DNA from 3 places in the Fictibacillus sp. S7 genome. Region 2 is predicted to be linked to each of the others. Evidence: riboswitches for the same ligand, from Rfam matches in the RefSeq annotation. Region 2 holds a riboswitch; each other region holds the start of a gene.
What was found. Region 2 has a riboswitch for S-adenosylmethionine ahead of metX (homoserine O-acetyltransferase MetX). Riboswitches for the same ligand answer to the same signal wherever they lie in the genome.
Positions count from the first base shown of each region.

Region 1 (5,945 bases), 730 kb from region 2:
GGGAAACTCCGGACTCTCTGATCGCCTGCCCCACTCCCTCTTCGTTCCCGTAAATCGCTGCCGTATCAATGCTGATGTATCCGTTTTTTATCGCAGCTTTTACAGACTCGATTACTTCTTCTCCTTCTTTTACTTTAAATACACCCAACCCAAAGCGCGGCATTTTCACGCCGTTATGTAGTGTTGTTGTATCTTTTAAACTGGTTGCCATCTTTTATTCCTCCTATTGTCGTAATTGCTTGCTCTAGGTACATACCACTATTTCTCTGGTCTTAATCCCATATCCTCCTGCTTCTTTGTACGAAAGGGCATTTTATAAAATAATTTTCATGCCGTATGATTTAGACAAAAGCATAAAAGAGGTAGAGTACATGTCAAATGTCCAATCACTGGTACGAGCTCTCACACTATTAAACAAACTTGCCGAATATCCTGAAGGAATTCAAATCTTCCAACCATACCTGGCAAAGCTGTGTAAAGAAATTAATGAAACGGTTCATTTATGTATTGAAGATTATCAAACAACAAGCGCTTTCATTCCGGAATCTCCAGGTTTTTTTTCAATAAAATGAATGAAATAAGGATATTTGTTAAATCAGAAAGACCTCCCGCGTCCTATCTTTCTGGGAATCTGGGAGGTTTTTAGAAGACTGCAGCAACATACTTGCAATCAAATGTAAGATTTCTACCCTCTTCAAGGGAAGCCGTCATGCAGTTCGTCACTGAATTATACGAAATAAATGACAACCTCACCGGGACGGTTGAGCCCCGGAAGACAAAAAAGTGAGTATCCCCGGCTTGAACATTTTGCAGGAAATCCTCCGCACAAAAAGGCAGGTAGGATGAGTCTTTCATGCTGTTCTCCCTTTCTGTATGTGTGTCTGTTTATTTTATGTACAAATACTAAAATGGTATAGACACCTCACATACAAAAAAGAGGAATTCCTGATTAGGAATCCCTTACTGACTAAAAGTCCTTATTTTGATAGATCCGAATGGAAACCATCCACGAAAGTGAAAAGCAAACGAGAGAAAAGGGCGCAAGCAGAAAAACGAGCCTTCTTAAAGACCCGTTTTTTTCATTGGCTCTATCGTGCCAGTGTGTGTATGGTGCTTTGTGCTAAGGCAAATTCAAAATCCGCAATTATATCTTCAGGGTCCTCCAAGCCTGCTGAAAACCGGAAAAGCGTGTTCGAGATTCCTCTCTTCTTTCTTTCGGCTTCCGGCATAGCGGCATGTGACATTTTTGCCGGATAGGATAAAATAGATTCCACCGCTCCGAGGCTCACCGCCAAAACAGGAATCTGAAGATGGGAAGTAAACGGCCGGACCAGCTGTTCGCTTTCCAGTTCAAATGAGAAGACAGCACCTGGCCCCTCCGCCTGGCTCCGATGTACAAAGTATCCTGAATGCTCCTTTAAGCCAGGGTAATGTACCTTTTTAATCAGCGGGTGTCCGTTTAAATAGTCTGCGAGTTTCCCAGCCGCTTCTACAGAATGACGGAGGCGTACGTATAATGTTTTCAGTCCCCTCATTAATAGCCAGCAATCCTGGACACCCAGCACGGCACCAAACGAGTTCTGCAAAAAGTAAAGGCGATCAGCCAGCTCTTCATCTTTCACCACGGCCAGACCTGCCACCACATCACTATGCCCGGCAAGGAATTTGGTTGCACTGTGAAGAACAATATCCGCTCCAAGCGACAACGGCTGCTGAAGAGCCGGTGTTAAAAAGGTATTGTCAACAAAGGTTAGCGCACCTTTCTCCTTCGCCAACTCGCTCACTGCCCGAATATCGGTCACTTTTAAAAGCGGATTGGAAGGCGTTTCAATATAAAAGGCTTTTGTATTGGGCTGGATTGCCTGTTCTACGGCATCAAGGTCAGTCATATCGACAAAAGTGTGGGTAATCCCCAGTCGTGAAAGCACCTGTGTGACCATTCGATACGTACCGCCATACACATCCTCTGATATGATCATATGATCTCCTTGGGATAAAAGAAGAAATGACGTAGAGATCGCTGCCATGCCCGATGCAAAGGCAAAGCCTCTGCATCCGCCTTCGAGCTCAGCGATTTGCTGTTCGAGTGCTTCTCTTGTCGGATTGGCAGACCGTGCATAATCATATTTTCCAAATTGATCAATATCCTCTTGATGGAACGTGGAGGACAGATGCATGGGCACACTCACCGCGCCGGTAGCCGGATCGGTTTTATGTTTATGATGCAGCAATTTGGTTTGAAAGGTATGACAGTTATGGTCACTCATAAATTACAGCCTCCTTCTGGACAATGTCCAGCGCTTGTTTTAAGTCGTTAATCAAATCATTTTCGTCTTCAATACCAACAGATAAACGCAAAAGCCGGTTGCAAACTCCGCGTGCTGTACGTATTTCTTCAGGAATGTCCGCATGTGTTTGGGTCGCGGGATACGTTACCAGACTTTCAACCCCGCCCAGGCTTTCGGCAAAGGTTATCAGATTTACGGACTTCAAAAAACGGGGGACCCATTCTTCTTTTTTCAGCCGGAAAGAGATCATGCCTCCCCTTCCCGGATAAAGGACGTCATCTACACCATCATGATTCTGCAGGAATTGAATCAACACCTTAGCGTTTTCTTCATGTTTTTTCATTCGAAGGGCCAATGTTTTCATTCCGCGCATCAAAAGCCAGGCATCAAACGGGCTTAACACGGCACCTGAGGCATTGTGATGGTACGAGAGCTCCTGGCACAATTCCTCGCCTTTGGCCGCAATCAGACCTGCGAGCACATCATTGTGTCCTCCGAGGTATTTCGTTGCACTGTGGATTACAATATCCGCTCCGAGCTCGATCGGCCTTTGCAGCAAAGGGGTATAAAAGGTATTATCAACGATAACGAGCAACCCATGTTTCTTGGCGAGACGTGCAACAGCTTCAATATCACATACCTCCATGAGCGGGTTGGTCGGCGTTTCCAGAAAAATGGCTTTTGTTTTTTCAGTGATCGCCTGTTCAATTTCGGCTACGTCTGCCGTGTTTACATAGATACTGGACAAACCCCATTTTTTGTATCCTTCTTCGAGCAGGCGGTAGGTGCCGCCATACAAATCACTGGATACAATCCATTCATCACCTGATTGAAAGAGGGAGAGGATGGCCGCAATGGCCGCCATCCCCGAGCTACAGGCAAACCCGGCGTCTGCTCCTTCCAAATCGGCGATCGCTTTTTCAAGCACTTCACGTGTCGGATTGCCTGTTCGAATATAATCGTAACCACTTGATTCTCCAATTCCGGTATGGCGGTATGCTGTAGAAAAATAAACGGGCGGATTAACCGTTCCCGTGCGGTCTTCACTTCGGTTTCCAATTTGAGCTAATTTTGTTTCTGTTTTATACATGGCAGCCTCCTAAGTCAAAAGAAAAAATAAAAAAGCCTTCTTAAGAAGAAGACTTTTGAATACCATCAAATTGTCGTTCTCCTTATCTCCCAAGTTCGTCATCGAACTTGCTGGACTTAGCACCTTTTCAGCAGAAATCACTGAAGGTTGCTGAGGTTTCATCGGGCCATTCCCTCTACCTCTCTTGATAAGAAAATCTAATCCGTATCTAATTGTAGTTCCTAGTGTACCGCAATTATCTGAATGTTTCAAGCTTTCTTTTTATATTTTATTCCGTGTTGCTGTGCCTGGACAGAACTTCCTCATGGCTGAGCGTTTTCTGTGTGCTGCTCCTCAGACATACCGCATCGCAAAACACATGAAGACACTGATCAAAAAGAGAGCTGAGTGGCTGTATGCTTTTGGCTTCATTCTCTCCCCTTTTCTTTGTAGCTGCCGGAAGGACAAAACATGTATCAGCCACTTGTGCCAGAGCAGAATCTCCATTTGCTGTAATGCATACTACTTTGGAGCCTGCCGACCTTGACCGTTCCGCCTGATGGATTACGGATTGTGTGGATCCTGAACCCGAAATGGCGATAAGACAATCCCCCTCGGCTACCGAGGGAGTTACCGTCTCACCAATGACAAAGACGTTATAGCCCAGGTGCATGAGGCGCATGGCAAATGCTTTTGCCATAAACCCCGACCTTCCCTCGCCAGCCACAAAGATTCTCGTTGTATTTTGGAGTTCTGAATCAAAACGCTCAATCTCTTCTTCTCCAATTTTCTCAATAACTCCCTGCATCTCTTTTACAATCACATTCAGTTCGTTCATACATTTTCTCCTGTCCGAATCGTTTTCCAAGCTGTATACATCTGTTTGGCTGCTTCCTGGATATTCGCAGCTTTCGTAATGGCGGACCCGACAACAATGATCTCCGGATTTTTTTCGGCAGCCATTGGGAGAGAGGATAGAGCAATTCCCCCTGCAAGGGCCAGTCGGTCAACAGGAAGCCTTTCTTTGTTCTGTTTCTCCATCGTTTTGTTGTCTGACTCCTGTTCATCTTTGCTTACATGTTCGCAAAATACGGCAGATGTATAGCTTAGCAGACGTTGCATTTGCTCAGATGAAACATTTAGCAGATCAATCATCACTTCTTTTCCATTTTCGTCGGCAACCTTCAAACAGGTTTCAATCGTTACGAGGGGAGCCGCCCCCATGACAGTTGCCATGTCTGCTCCTGCGTCAAAGGCTATGGAAAATTCATAGGCTGCATTATCAAAGGTCTTCATATCTGCCAGCACTGGTTTTAACGGAAACTCTTTTTTAATCTCAGAAATGCTCTCAACACCATATTCCTTAATTAATGAAGTACCGACTTCGATAAGATCAACATATTGCTCTGCCTCTTTTGCCGTTTCAATTGCCTCAGAAATCGTCATCCAGTCCAGGGCCAGCTGAATCTTCATTGAGAAACAACCTCCATTCTCTTTTTCGCTTCTTTTGCAGCCGGAGCTTTAACAGCCATTGTAAGCAATACGGATACAAAAAGCGCGGATGCCATGAATACGAAGGAAGCTGACGGCCCTCCGGTAACGCCGTTTAAATATCCAACAATGTAGGATCCAACAAAAGAACCAAGCGCCCCCATGCTGTTGATGAGCGCCATCGCTCCCCCAGCCACGTTTCGCGGAAGGATTTCAGGAATGATCGCAAAAAACGGTCCGTAAGGTGCGTACATGGCTCCGCCAGCTATGACAAGTAGTGTATACGAAAGCCAGAAATTGCTGGAACCGATCAAATAAGAGCCAAAAAAGGCAATGGAACCAATCAGCAGTGATATCCATACAAATGTTTTACGGTTCAGTGTTTTATCCGAGTAATAGGATAGGACAAGCATGCCGACCACAGCCACAACGTAAGGAACCGAAGAGAGCCAGCCTGTTGAAACAATGTCCAGGTTTGACGCTTTTTTAATAATGGACGGAAGCCACATAACAAATCCATATACCCCTATGCTCCAGGCAAAATATTGAAGGCTCAGCAGAATCACGGCTTTGGATTTAAACGCTTCCCGATAATTCTTGACTGGCTTCAATGTAGATTGTTCTTTGTTAAACTCATTCTCGATACCCTGCTTTTCCTTATCGGTAAGCCATGATGCATTTTTTGGACGGTCTTTGACCAGCTTCAGCCAGATAAATGCCCATAATACCGCTGGAGCACCTTCCAAAATAAACATCCATCTCCAACTGAACGAGTTTAATAGATAACCCGATAAAACAGACATCCATAATACGGTGGCCGGATTACCGAGGATTAAGAATGTATTTGCTCGTGACCGTTCTTCCTTTAAAAACCAATGACTCAAAAATACTAGCATGGCTGGCATAACAGCGCTTTCAACTACTCCTAAAAGAAAACGGATAGGATACAGCCAAGCCACATTGGTTGCCATGCCTGTTGCTGCGGCAAGGCCGCCCCATAGAATCAGGCTCCAAAAGATCAGCTTTTTGGCACTATGCTTTTCTGCATAGTGAGCACCCGGAACCTGGAAGAAAAAGTACCCGAGAAAAAAGAGAGA
Region 1 is NZ_QJKL01000001.1:193,468-199,412, reverse strand. It holds gene DMO16_RS00975 (aldo/keto reductase) at 1-211, opposite strand, end outside; gene DMO16_RS00970 (hypothetical protein) at 372-572, shown strand; gene metC (cystathionine beta-lyase) at 1,089-2,267, opposite strand; gene DMO16_RS00960 (methionine biosynthesis PLP-dependent protein) at 2,260-3,378, opposite strand; SAM riboswitch class I at 3,458-3,572, opposite strand; gene hxlB (6-phospho-3-hexuloisomerase) at 3,647-4,195, opposite strand; gene hxlA (3-hexulose-6-phosphate synthase) at 4,192-4,830, opposite strand; gene DMO16_RS00945 (MFS transporter) at 4,827-5,945, opposite strand, start outside.
Region 1: another riboswitch for S-adenosylmethionine. It lies ahead of DMO16_RS00960 (methionine biosynthesis PLP-dependent protein); the one in region 2 lies ahead of metX (homoserine O-acetyltransferase MetX).

Region 2 (5,945 bases):
CTTCATGTCTTTTTTATTCGGAAAAAAATCCTTCCAGAAACGGGCCCCATTTTTCGAATTCTGTTAAAAATCCATCATGGCCAAAAATGGTATTCACTTCATGAAAGAGGGCCTTTTGGCTTTCTTCGTTCACGCTTTCTGTAAAAGTTTTCATCATCGCCGGCGGATATAACAGGTCCTCTGTAAATCCGAGACAGAGCATTTTTGCCCTGTATCCTTTGCTTGCTTGATGGATACCTCCTCTTCCTCTGCCGATGTCATGGCTGTCCATTGCTTTCAGTAAGGTCAGGTAGCTGTTGGCATCAAACCGCTGGGACAGCTTTTGGGCCTGATAATGCAGGTAAGTCTCAACGGAAAACGAAGCTTCATCTGATATGGAATACCATTCTTCCGTTTGTTCCCGTTGAAACCGCTGATTAAATAACGTTCCCGAACGGTAGGTCAGCATTCCAATCATTCTGGCAATGCCAAGCCCTTTGGCAGGTGACACTTCTGATGAATAGTTCCCATTATTCCATTCCGGATCACTCACAATCGCCGTTCGCCCAATGGCATTGAAACCAATGGCATAATCGCTTAAGGCAGGTGTGACCGCAATGGGAATCAAACGGTCCATAAAATCAGGGTAGAGCAAGCCCCATTCCATAACCTGCATCCCGCCAAGCGATCCACCGATGACTGTGTCAAGTGAATGAATGTGAAGAACTTCAAGCAATCGTTTTTGAGCATTAACCATGTCTCGGATGGTAATGAGCGGAAAATCCCCGCCATATCTCTCCCCTGTCAAAGGGTTGATGGAAAGCGGTCCTGTCGTCCCTTCACAGCCGCCAAGAACGTTGGTCGTAATCACCTGGTATTTTTCTGAATCGATATATTGGCCTGGCCCAATGAGTCCTTCCCACCACCCGGGTCCAATTTCTGTCGTCATCGTATATTGATTTCCTGTAAGTGCATGGCACACCAAAATAGCCGGAGCATCAGCCGCTCCTATGCGCTGATAGGCAATATGAACATCGGTTAATGTTTTGCCGGATTCCAGAACGAGATTCCCTATTTCTGCCACTTCATTTTCAATTGCTGCCTGTGCATTTGCCATCAGATATCCCTCCGATTTTATCAAACAAAAAACACCTCTCTTTTTAGATTCAGAGAGGTGCAATCATCCATTTTGGGGTTGTACCGTCTCTTATCTGTCAAAGTGTTTTGCCTTTGCAGGATTTGGCACCAGTACAGAATAATCTCTGCAGGTTGCCGGGTATCATCGGGCCAGTCCCTCCACCACTCTTGATAAGAGTTAACTATTCGTTTTTATGAACAACTTTAATACGTTCAAAAATACAGCAGTCTTATGAATTTGTCAATTAAATTCCGAAAGTTTTTTATTGTTTGTCTTCGTGTTTGCCTTCCTCCTCCAGCGGGTAAAACTTATGTATACTATATTCCAAAAGAGGTGAGGGTATGCCTTCTTACCATAGAATCCTGGTTGGTGTTGACGGTTCCCGTTCATCGGAAGTGGCGTTTTACAGAGCGATTGAAGTGGCAAAAGAATATCATGCCAAGTTGTATATCGTACACATAACTGAAGACCGCCTTCCGGCTGCTCCACTTGATGCCGGAGCCATTAATATTGAAATGGACAGAGATCGGATTGCAGCCAGAACACTTTTGGACGACTATGAAAAATTGGCCAGAAACCATGGACTAACACATGTAACCACTTTATCAAACTCAGGATCGCCCAAAATGGAAATTCTCTCATTTGCCTCCATGCATGAATCAGATTTGATTGTTTGTGGTGCAACAGGATTAAATGCGATGGAACGCATTTTTATCGGAAGTGTCTCACAGTATATTACGCGCCATGCCAATTGTGATGTACTGATCGCAAGAAACAGCCAAAAAATTACATCCTCAGGATTAAGCATCAGAAGTACGAGCCAACGATAAAAAACCCCCGTCCGCGAATGACGGGGGCATGGATTATTTGCTGAATGTATGGTTTCCGATAACCGTACAAGCAGGTTTCGTATCGAGCCATCTGCTAACGGCTGTCTTTTTATTGTAAAAGAACAGAGCACCGTTCGTGTTATCATAACCAGATAAGGCCTTGTCTACTGCCTTTTCCGACTCGGGAGAAGGTTTCTTTAAATTGTTCTCCATAACCGGCTGAAATTGTCCTTTGTCGTAGATGACGTCATGAATGGAATCAGGAAAGCCGTCATCTTCAACGCGGTTCAAGACAACAGAGGCCACCGCTACCTTTCCTTCAAAGCTTTCTCCCATTGCTTCTGCTTCAACAAGAGAAGCGAGCAATTTTTTATCTTCCGGCGTTGCTTTTATTTGTTCTGACGCAGCGTTTGTTTTTTCAGCGCTTATTCCCTTTACTGGCTGCACCTTTAAATTTTGTCCCGGATAAATCAAATTGCCGGTAAGTCCATTCTCTTTTTTGATCTCCTGAAACGGCACATTATAGGATTGCCCCAGCTTCCAAAGAGTATCCCCTTCTTTAACTGTATGTGCACTGGCTCCTGTACCTCCAGTTATAGATAGCACAATGGCTGTGATTCCTGTGATGATACTCACCTTTTTAAACATGAATCGTACCTCCTTGAGTCATAAAATTTCGTCTGCGGTGAAAATGATGATTCTAGACAAAAAGCGGACGTTTTTACCTAACGCAGTCCCTAGGAGGTAGGTTTCGGGTAATCATGTTATTTTGTGACCATTGACTCACAGATTGTCTTTTTACATGAACATATTGTCCCCCTCATAAACTAAAATAAAAAGCGATCAGAGAGGATGAAGAGCGTGACCCTTCTAGAACGTATTGAAACGCTTTTTGGTTCCATGCATAATCCCTCTTCCAGACAGCTTTTAACGGCCATTAAACAATTGGATGCCCGCCTCGAGGATGTAACCCCTTTCTTAAAAGAACCCGGCAATAAACCTTACGGAAGACAGATGTTTTATCAGAATGATCACATTGAAATTCTTGTTATGCAATGGTCAACTTATCTCGACTGTGCTCCTCATGATCATGGCCAGTCCTATGGTTGGGTTCAGATTATTGCTGGCAGCTCAGATCATTGGATTTATGAGATTTCTCCTGCCAGCCTTCCATTGGAGAGATTAAATCGGAAAGAAAAAAGCGGTTCCTATTTGAATGTGGGCAAAGGAATGATTCATAAAATGGGATCCCGAGGAGAAGAGCCTTTGATTACACTGCACGTTTATACACCACCAATCAGCGGGATGAAGGTCTATGATTTAAATAAATGCGCGGTCTGTATCGTATCCGAGGATTGCGGTGCCTGGTGGCCAGAGGAACAAAAGCAGCAGCTTAAAACGGTTCGTCTAAAAGGGCCATGGGAAAATGAACCTTAAATCATTTCATATATCATGATTTCAGGTCATTTAAGACCTTGTGCACAAAGCAGTCCACTTTTCCCTACCGTTTTATTCCTTTTTTACCCTTACCTCCTCACGTCCACCCTTAAGGGTTGAAACTCTCTCTCATCGTGTTAAGATAAGAACTTATATGATGAAATTGACTACACGGCTATAAGGAGAGGTTGCATGTTAGAAACAAAGAAAGTGCTTGTTATTGGAGCAGGTTCAATGGCAGAAGCAATTGCTGCCGGAATGGTCACACAGGATAAGCTGCCTGCCAGCAACATTACAATGACAAACAAACAAAATGATGAACGAAGAATTGAACTCATGAAAAAATACAAGGTCGGGGCATTGCCCTACCATGAAGCTAAAATTGATGAAGCCGACGTCATTCTTTTGGCCATGAAGCCAAAAGATGCAGAAAGTGCATTGTTGGAGCTTGCTCCTCATGTGAATTCAAACCAAATCATCATGTCGGTATTAGCAGGTATATCGACTTCTTATATGGAAGAATTGCTTCCAGAAGGACAGCCGGTGATCCGGGTGATGCCGAACACGTCAAGTACGATCGGAGAATCAATCACAGCTATAACAGGCGGAAATTCAGTATCTATGGAGCATATTGAACTGGCCAAAGCGTTGTTTTCTGCGATCGGAAGAGTAAAAGTAATTGATGAAGAGCAAATGGACGTTTTCACAGGAATTGCGGGAAGCGGACCAGCCTATATTTATTACATTCTTGAGCATATTGAAAAAACAGCGGTGGCCGAGGGACTGGATGAAGACATGGCAAGAGAGATTGCTGCGCAAACTATATTTGGCGCCAGCAAAATGGTGCTTGATACAAATGCTGATCCGGAAACCTTAAGAAAAAGAGTAACTTCCCCTAACGGGACAACCGCCGCCGGACTTGATGCCCTTCGTGAAAATCATGCAGGACAGGCATTTTCAGAAGCCATTCTAAGTGCCAAGAAAAGGTCAGCTGAAATCCGGAAGGAATTTGAGAAAGTTTCTGTTTAAAACTGCAACACGATTATCCCAATTCATTTTGGGGTGATCGTTTTTTGTTTGTAGTAATTAAAGGTATAGCCTTCCCTGCTCTTCTTCATACTGTTAGAGAGAAACGGAAGGAGCTGTCACAACATGCCTCGTTTTAAGATCATTGATATGATTCTCTTGGCAACCATAGCCACTGTTTTTATATGGTCAGCGATTCAACCCCGGGATTACTTTACATGGGCTCTAGAGGTCACACCCGCTGTGGCATTGTTACTTGTTCTTCTCTTCACGTATCATCGTTTTTCACTGACCACTCTCTCTTATACAGGCCTTACTGTTTTGATTCTCATGATGTTTATTGGAGGGCATTATACCTATGATGATGTTCCTTTGTTTGAAAGCATCCAAAAAGCCGGCCACTTCCAGCGGAATGATTACGACCGATTTGGCCATTTTTTGAAAGGGTTTGCGATTCTGCCCATTCGGGAAGTGCTCTTCCGTTCAACGGGTATAAAGAACAAATTTTGGACAAGCGCCATCAGCATGAGTTTTGTCATGTCCATCGCTGCCCTGTATGAAATTGTTGAATGGCTGACAGCAAAAATCGCCGGTACACCGGCAAAGGATTTTTTGGGCACACAGGGGGATCTATGGGACTCCCAATGGGACATGAGCCTGGCCTTTCTGGGCGCCATTGTGTGTTTAATCCTGTTCACCCGTTTTCATGACAGAAAAATGTCTGAGTCAGGATTGAAACCGAAGCAGGACGCGGTCAACTGATGAACCGTATCCTTCTCCAAATAAATGCACGATAAGGTAAAAGAGCTGATACAATTCTTTCCGATCCTCATAATCTTGTCCGAGCGGACGATAGTATGTATACGCCTCATAAAAGGAAGGAGAATATCCTCCAAAACGTTCGGTAACCGCCAGATCCATCTCACTGTGCCCGTAAAGAACGGCCGGGTCAATTAACACCGGTTCTCCCTTTGAATCACTCATCCAGTTTCCTCCCCACAAATCCCCATAAAGCAATGAGACTTCCGGCTGCTAAGAATCCATTGTGTCAAATGATCCATCAGTTTCAGGAGGTTCTCATACCTCCTGCCATGGATGGTTTTAAGCTTCGTCCCTAATTGCACCTGGCGCTTGTTTTAAATAGGGAGAAATACGTTGAATCAACTTGTCTTGAAACATAAACAACACCACCTGCTTCATATAGTTTGAAGATCATGCATTTAAAACGAATGGAGCAGAAGGTGAAGATAGATGCAAACGTTCATTGGATTAAAAGAAGGCATCCACGCCAGGAGAAATATGCTGCTTTCCATGCAGCAGGAGGATGGTTCTTTTCGATTTTGTTTTGAAAACCCGGTAACCACGGATGCTTATTTATTGGTGTTGCTTGTTCTTTTTAACTGGAAGGATCATCATCTGAAAGACGTACTTGCCCGGCGGATTCTCTCCAAACAATCTTCCGATGGCACATGGAGAGTTTACCCTGATGAAAAGAAAGGCAATCTTTCTGTCACCATCGAGGCGTATTGTGCGCT
Region 2 is NZ_QJKL01000001.1:927,602-933,546, forward strand. It holds gene metX (homoserine O-acetyltransferase MetX) at 14-1,096, opposite strand; SAM riboswitch class I at 1,184-1,294, opposite strand; gene DMO16_RS04680 (universal stress protein) at 1,459-1,947, shown strand; gene DMO16_RS04685 (cell wall hydrolase) at 1,981-2,595, opposite strand; gene DMO16_RS04690 (cysteine dioxygenase) at 2,809-3,384, shown strand; gene proC (pyrroline-5-carboxylate reductase) at 3,577-4,413, shown strand; gene DMO16_RS04700 (DUF2238 domain-containing protein) at 4,537-5,172, shown strand; gene DMO16_RS04705 (fructosamine kinase family protein) at 5,137-5,394, opposite strand; gene DMO16_RS04710 (prenyltransferase/squalene oxidase repeat-containing protein) at 5,662-5,945, shown strand, end outside.

Region 3 (5,945 bases), 1.2 Mb from region 2:
TCTCTTTTATTCTCCTATTTCACTTAATGGGACGAACGTTGGAATGGTTGCGCCCTTATAGATGTCATTGATTTTCTTGGCAGTAGCCTTGGATTGGTAAATCTTCGCGATTTTCTTTAGCGTCTTATTGTTCTTATCCTCTGTTCGGACCGCAATAATGTTGATGTAAGGCTTGGCGGTCTTGCTCTCCAGATAAATAGCATCCTTCTTTGGATTCATTCCTGCGTCCACTGCCACCCCATTATTGATGATGGAAGCTGCCACATCCGGAAGCACGCGCGGTGTTTGTCCGGCAACCACAGGCTTAAGCTTTAAATGCTTCTTGTTCTCGATAACTTTTTTCAAATCTCCATTGCCGTCAAAATTATTTTCCAGCTTGATGAGACCGGCGCTTTGCAGCAAGAGAAGTCCGCGGCCCATATTTGTCGCTTCATTCGGGAGGGCAATGGTTGCTCCATCCGGTATATCCTTGATGTCTTTGTATTTTTCAGAGTAAACGCCCATCGGCGCGATTACGGTTGTGGCAATCGGTGCTAAATCCAATTTATGTTCCTTTTTAAAGGAATTAAAGTAAGAAATGGTCTGGAACGAGTTTGCGTCAATATCTCCGTCCGCCAGTGCCTGGTTGGGACGAACATAATCAGAAAACTCCACAATTTCAAGATCGATTCCTTCCTTTTTAGCCTTTTCCGCAATGTATTTCCAGACATCACTGTCCGATCCACTAATGCCCATTTTTACTTTTTCCTCTTTGCTTCCCCCGCTGCATCCGCTTAAGAAAGCCGACAACAGCACCCCGATAACTAAAACGATAAGTGAATATTTTTTCATGATGTATCTCTCCCTTTTCTTTCGCTATCTTCTTCTTAATTTTCTTGAAATCACATTTCCTGAGCTTTGTAATCCTTGCACCAGGATAATGAGCAGAACCACCGTTACGATCATAACGTCCGTATCAAACCGCTGGTATCCGTAAGCAATAGCCAAATCACCAAGGCCTCCGCCTCCGACTGCACCAGCCATGGCAGATGCACCGACCAAACCGATGGTCGCGGTGGTCAATGACAGGATCAATGAACTGAAAGCTTCCGGGAGCAGGATGCGGAAAATGGTTTGCCAAGGCGTTGCACCCATGGCTTCTGCAGCCTCCACAATTCCCGGATCAATTTCCAGCAAGCTGTTTTCCACCAGCCGGGCAATATAAGGCCCTGCGTATACAATCAACGGAACGATCGCCGCCGCTGTCCCGATGGATGTTCCTACAACTAAACGTGTAAACGGAATGATGGCTACCATGAGAATGATAAACGGTATGGAACGGAGAACGTTCACAATGGCATTCAGCACATTAAACACAGGTAAATTTTCAAGAATGTGGCCTTTTCTCGTTACGACGAGAATAATACCGATCAGGATGCCGATCACTGCCGATGCCAATAATGAAACACCGACCATGATCAATGTATCACCGGTCGCATCCAGGATGTCGACCCAGAATGTACTCCAATCAACTGGCATGTTCAATAACCTCCCTTACTTCCACATCACCCTGTCCTGCAAAAAAGACGGCCCTGCGGATTTCCAGTTCGTCCCCAATCAGCTGAACTACGAGATTTCCAAATGGAACATCCTGCAGTTCGGTAACATGTCCGTACAGCACGCTGACATCGACATCAAACTTTTTTGCAATTTGAGATAAAAGCGGCTGTCCTGTTGAAGCTCCTGTAAAAACAATGCGGAACACCTGATGATTTTTGTCCTGGTTCCTCAAGATGTTTTTCAGCGAATCAGGAAGTTCATCCTGAAGGACGGAGCTTACAAATCGACGTGCGGTTTCTGTTTTCGGCCGGGAAAAGACTTCAAAAACACTGCCCTTCTCGATCACTTTACCTTTCTCCATCACCGCGACCGAGCTGCAAATCTCACGGATCACATTCATTTCATGGGTGATGATCAGAATAGTGATGTGATATTCCTTATTGATTCTTTTTAATAGCTCGAGGATGCTTGATGTGGTCTGCGGGTCAAGCGCCGAGGTGGCCTCATCACAGAGCAGAACCTCCGGATCCGTAGACAGCGCCCGTGCAATGCCCACCCGCTGCTTTTGACCGCCTGACAGCTGATCCGGGTATTTATGTCCATGTTCGGAAAGTCCGACAAACTCAAGCAGATTGTTTACTTTTTCTTTAATGGCACTCTTCTTTTCTCCCTGGAGGTAAAGAGGCGTTGCTATGTTATCAAACACCGTTTTCGCATTCAGCAGATTGAAATGCTGAAAAATCATACCAATGTTTTTCCGTTTTTTCCGGAGCTCTTTCGGTGAAAGATCAGCCATGTTCTCTCCGTCCACCAGCACCCGTCCGGAGGAAGGCTTCTCAAGCAAGTTGACACACCGCAGCAGCGAGCTTTTCCCTGCACCGCTGTACCCAACCACTCCATAAATCTCTCCTTTATCTATTTCAAAGCTCACATTGTTAAGTGCTTTGACCTGGTTTTTGCCGCTCTCATAAATCTTGGTAACTTCCTCAAATCGAATCAATCGTGTGTTCCCCCTTCAAACTGCTCCAACAAAAAAACCTCTTCTTGTGAACACAAGAAGAGGCCAGCTAATAATGATTAAAGCTTCTCTTCTTATCTCCCAAGCTAACTGCTTGACGGAATTGGCACAGTATTTCCGTTTGCCGGAAACCCGCTGCCGAGGCTTCAAAGGGCCAGTCCCTCCACCTCTCTGGATAAGAAAACCATTCAGTTTTTTTTGCAATAAAAAATTCTCTTCCAAGACAAGAAGAGAATGTTAATTCCATAATAGAAATTTGCTCTTCTTATCTTCCAGGTTCTTTAGGGAACCTGGTGGAATTGGCACAGTATTTTTTCAAAAAACGAAAAACCCGCTGCCGAGGTTTCAAAGGGCCATGTCCCTCCACCTCTCTGGATAAGAAATACGTCATATTTACTTGATGTGCTCTATCATATACCAGGGATTTCAATTTGTCAAATATTTTTCCGAGCTATCCGCTTGGAATTGTTAGTATGTATTGCCCTATTCTAAAGCTTTACGGCATCCTTTTCAAGGAAAACCATTACACTTCCCTGCTCCACTTTCTGAACATAACGTTCCGCCGTTCGTTCGGACAAATCAAGGGACATTAAGAGCTCTTTTAAGTCTTCCTCTGAATCCTCCGAAAACATGGAAGCAAACGGCCCTGCGGCGAGGAGCGGCCCAATACCAGGAACGCCAAGACCCGGAACAGCAATGGCTCCGCCAATACCGGAAAGAAACCCGGCAATTGTCCCATAGGCTGCTTCGTTCACATCTTCATCCAAATGTTCTTCTGAAACGTTGGTCTTGTCAGCCACCCGATCCATCGTTCCATCGTCTTTAGCCAGGATGGATATGTCTTTGGCGTTGTACCCCTGGTCAACCAATCCTTGAATGCGATCAATCGCTTCGCTTTCTGAATCATATACCCCGATTACCATTTTACTCATTGCTTATCCTCCTTTATCCGTATGGCTCTCTTATTAGTAATTACCCTAACCCCACTTCACTAAACAATCACAAAAAACTCCTTATCGGAGTTTTTTTGTTGACGGGTTCAGGACAGACCAGCCCGTTCAAAAATATGTTCTTTTTGATCAGCCTCGTACCTGCTGTCCCCAAGGACCAGTCCCTGAATCAGTGTATCCGCATCCTCATAGGGACTTTCGCTTCCGTTATAGATGGAAAGCGGCACAAAATATCCGTCTTCAATCGCTTGTTTTACCGTGTCGTATAACGGTTCAATTCCGCCTGACGATTTCCAGGATACATATTTGACTACCCTTTTCCCAAGCTGCTCAGTGATGCTGTCCTTCAAAAGCAGAGCCGCCGTCGAACCATTGACCCTGTAATTCAAATCAAACGCGATCTTTCTTCCATCCGGCGTAACAGCAATATCAAAACCGGCAATTCCCCTGTAGCCTCTTTTACAGCCCTCTTCCATAATTCGCCTGCCGATTTTAATGACTTCGCTATCGGGTTCAGAATCTTCGTCCACCCAGTTTCCTTTATATTTTGCGTTTTCATCAATATTTTGAACAGTACTGCCAAGGTAAATCAACTTCTCATCAAATGTACAAGCAAACTGAACACAGTAATTGTGTTCAATTTCCAAATACTCTTCGATTACGATGCCTTCACAGGTTTCAAAAAACTTCTCAGCCTTTTGGATATCTTCATCAGTTTTGCAGATAAACACATCAAAGCCTGCTGCATTTGCTTCATTCGTCGCTGCTTTAACAACACATGGAAGCGAAAAAGCTTCGAGATGTTCATGAAGCTTTGCAGCTGTGGTACTCACACGCTTTGGTGCATGCCCTTCCGGCACCAGCTCTTCAAGATTTGCTTTATTATTCAAATACTGAACCAGCTTCGGGTCGATCCAGTAGTTTAGAGCTGACATTTCTTCTTCAGGATGAATATGCTGAACCACCATCCGTTTCCGTTCGTCCTCAAGCCGTTTGAACAAATTGCGGTAATCTTCTTCAGTGGAGTAATAATGCATGGGAAACCGAAGCTGCAGTCCGGCCCTCTCATATAGATCTATCGCCTGCCTGGTTGTTACGGACCGGCTGCAAATAACCGGCATTTCTCCCATTACAGCAAACTGGCTGCCAGTTAATAAATCAAGCTTGACTGGACAATCCGGGATCCATTTATTATGGGCAAACGATGGCCTGGGGTTAAAAATCAAGTCAGGCCCATAAATTTCTGAAAAGGTGTAACGCGGAACAATGATGGGTTTACTTTTCTGCATGCATTTGTACCTCCTGATCATGCCTCAATTACATGTTCAATACCTTTTTTTTCATACCCTTAAACTCCATTAAGCTTGCGATTTAATCAGCAAGCAAAAATCAGCTTACTGTACTTTAACACAAAAAACCCCCTCCTCGGGATTTTTTGCCGAAACAGGGGGTTTTCTTTCTTTTATTTGGTTACATTATCCGAAAAGAGGAGCAAACATCATGGTCACAAACATTAACGTTAAATACATAATTGAAAACTTGAACATTTTCCCGGACCAGACCAGTTCGCTTTCTTTTTCTCTAAATTTAAAGGATTGAATGGCACGGAACAGGAAGACTGCTCCCAAAATGCCTGCCACAATCAAATACCAGATGCCCAGAACATTAAAGAAATACAGAAGCAACGAAGCTGCAACAGCAAACACGGTATAGATTAAAATATGTACCTTTGTTTGCTTAAAGCCTACCTTGTTTGGCAGCATAGGCACGTTGACACTCTTATACTCTTCGGCACGCTTCATCGCAAGAGCAAAGAAATGAGGCGGTTGCCATGCAAACATGAAAACAAACAGAAGCAATGCAATCAAATCAAATTCTCCGGTTACAGCCGTATAGCCGATAATCGGCGGAGTAGCGCCTGAAATACAGCCAATTTCCGTGTTCACAACGGTTACCCGCTTGGACATTGTATACACAAAACCGTAAAATACAAATCCTGTAAAGCCAATCAGTGCAGCTATTGGATTAACCATCAGGCCAAGAATTAATTCGCCAATCACGATCATTACAATGGAAAGCAAAATGGCATTCCGTTTTGGAATTCTTCCATTGGTAATCGGGCGGTTTTTTGTCCGTTCCATGTGCTTATCGATATCCGCATCGTAAACATTGTTAACAATGGCAGATGATCCGATAACAAAAACAGTTCCGAGAACGGTCCAAAAGAACAACTCCCATAAACTGAGGCTAGATGACAAGTTTCTCGCACCGATACAAAAGCCGGCTATGGTTCCCAACAAATTTGAAGTGATAATACCAGGCTTTGTAATTTGTATATAGTCTTTAAAAATGCTTGGAGCAGCATTTTCACCCATTAAGATCACCATCTTTTCATATCTATCATTAGTATGACTCTATTTTAACAGAACTAATACATG
Region 3 is NZ_QJKL01000001.1:2,096,067-2,102,011, forward strand. It holds gene DMO16_RS10710 (MetQ/NlpA family ABC transporter substrate-binding protein) at 7-831, opposite strand; gene DMO16_RS10715 (methionine ABC transporter permease) at 856-1,518, opposite strand; gene DMO16_RS10720 (methionine ABC transporter ATP-binding protein) at 1,508-2,539, opposite strand; SAM riboswitch class I at 2,629-2,739, opposite strand; SAM riboswitch class I at 2,820-2,939, opposite strand; gene DMO16_RS10725 (general stress protein) at 3,046-3,489, opposite strand; gene DMO16_RS10730 (ATP-grasp domain-containing protein) at 3,597-4,796, opposite strand; gene cyoE (heme o synthase) at 4,983-5,894, opposite strand.
Region 3: another riboswitch for S-adenosylmethionine. It lies ahead of DMO16_RS10720 (methionine ABC transporter ATP-binding protein); the one in region 2 lies ahead of metX (homoserine O-acetyltransferase MetX).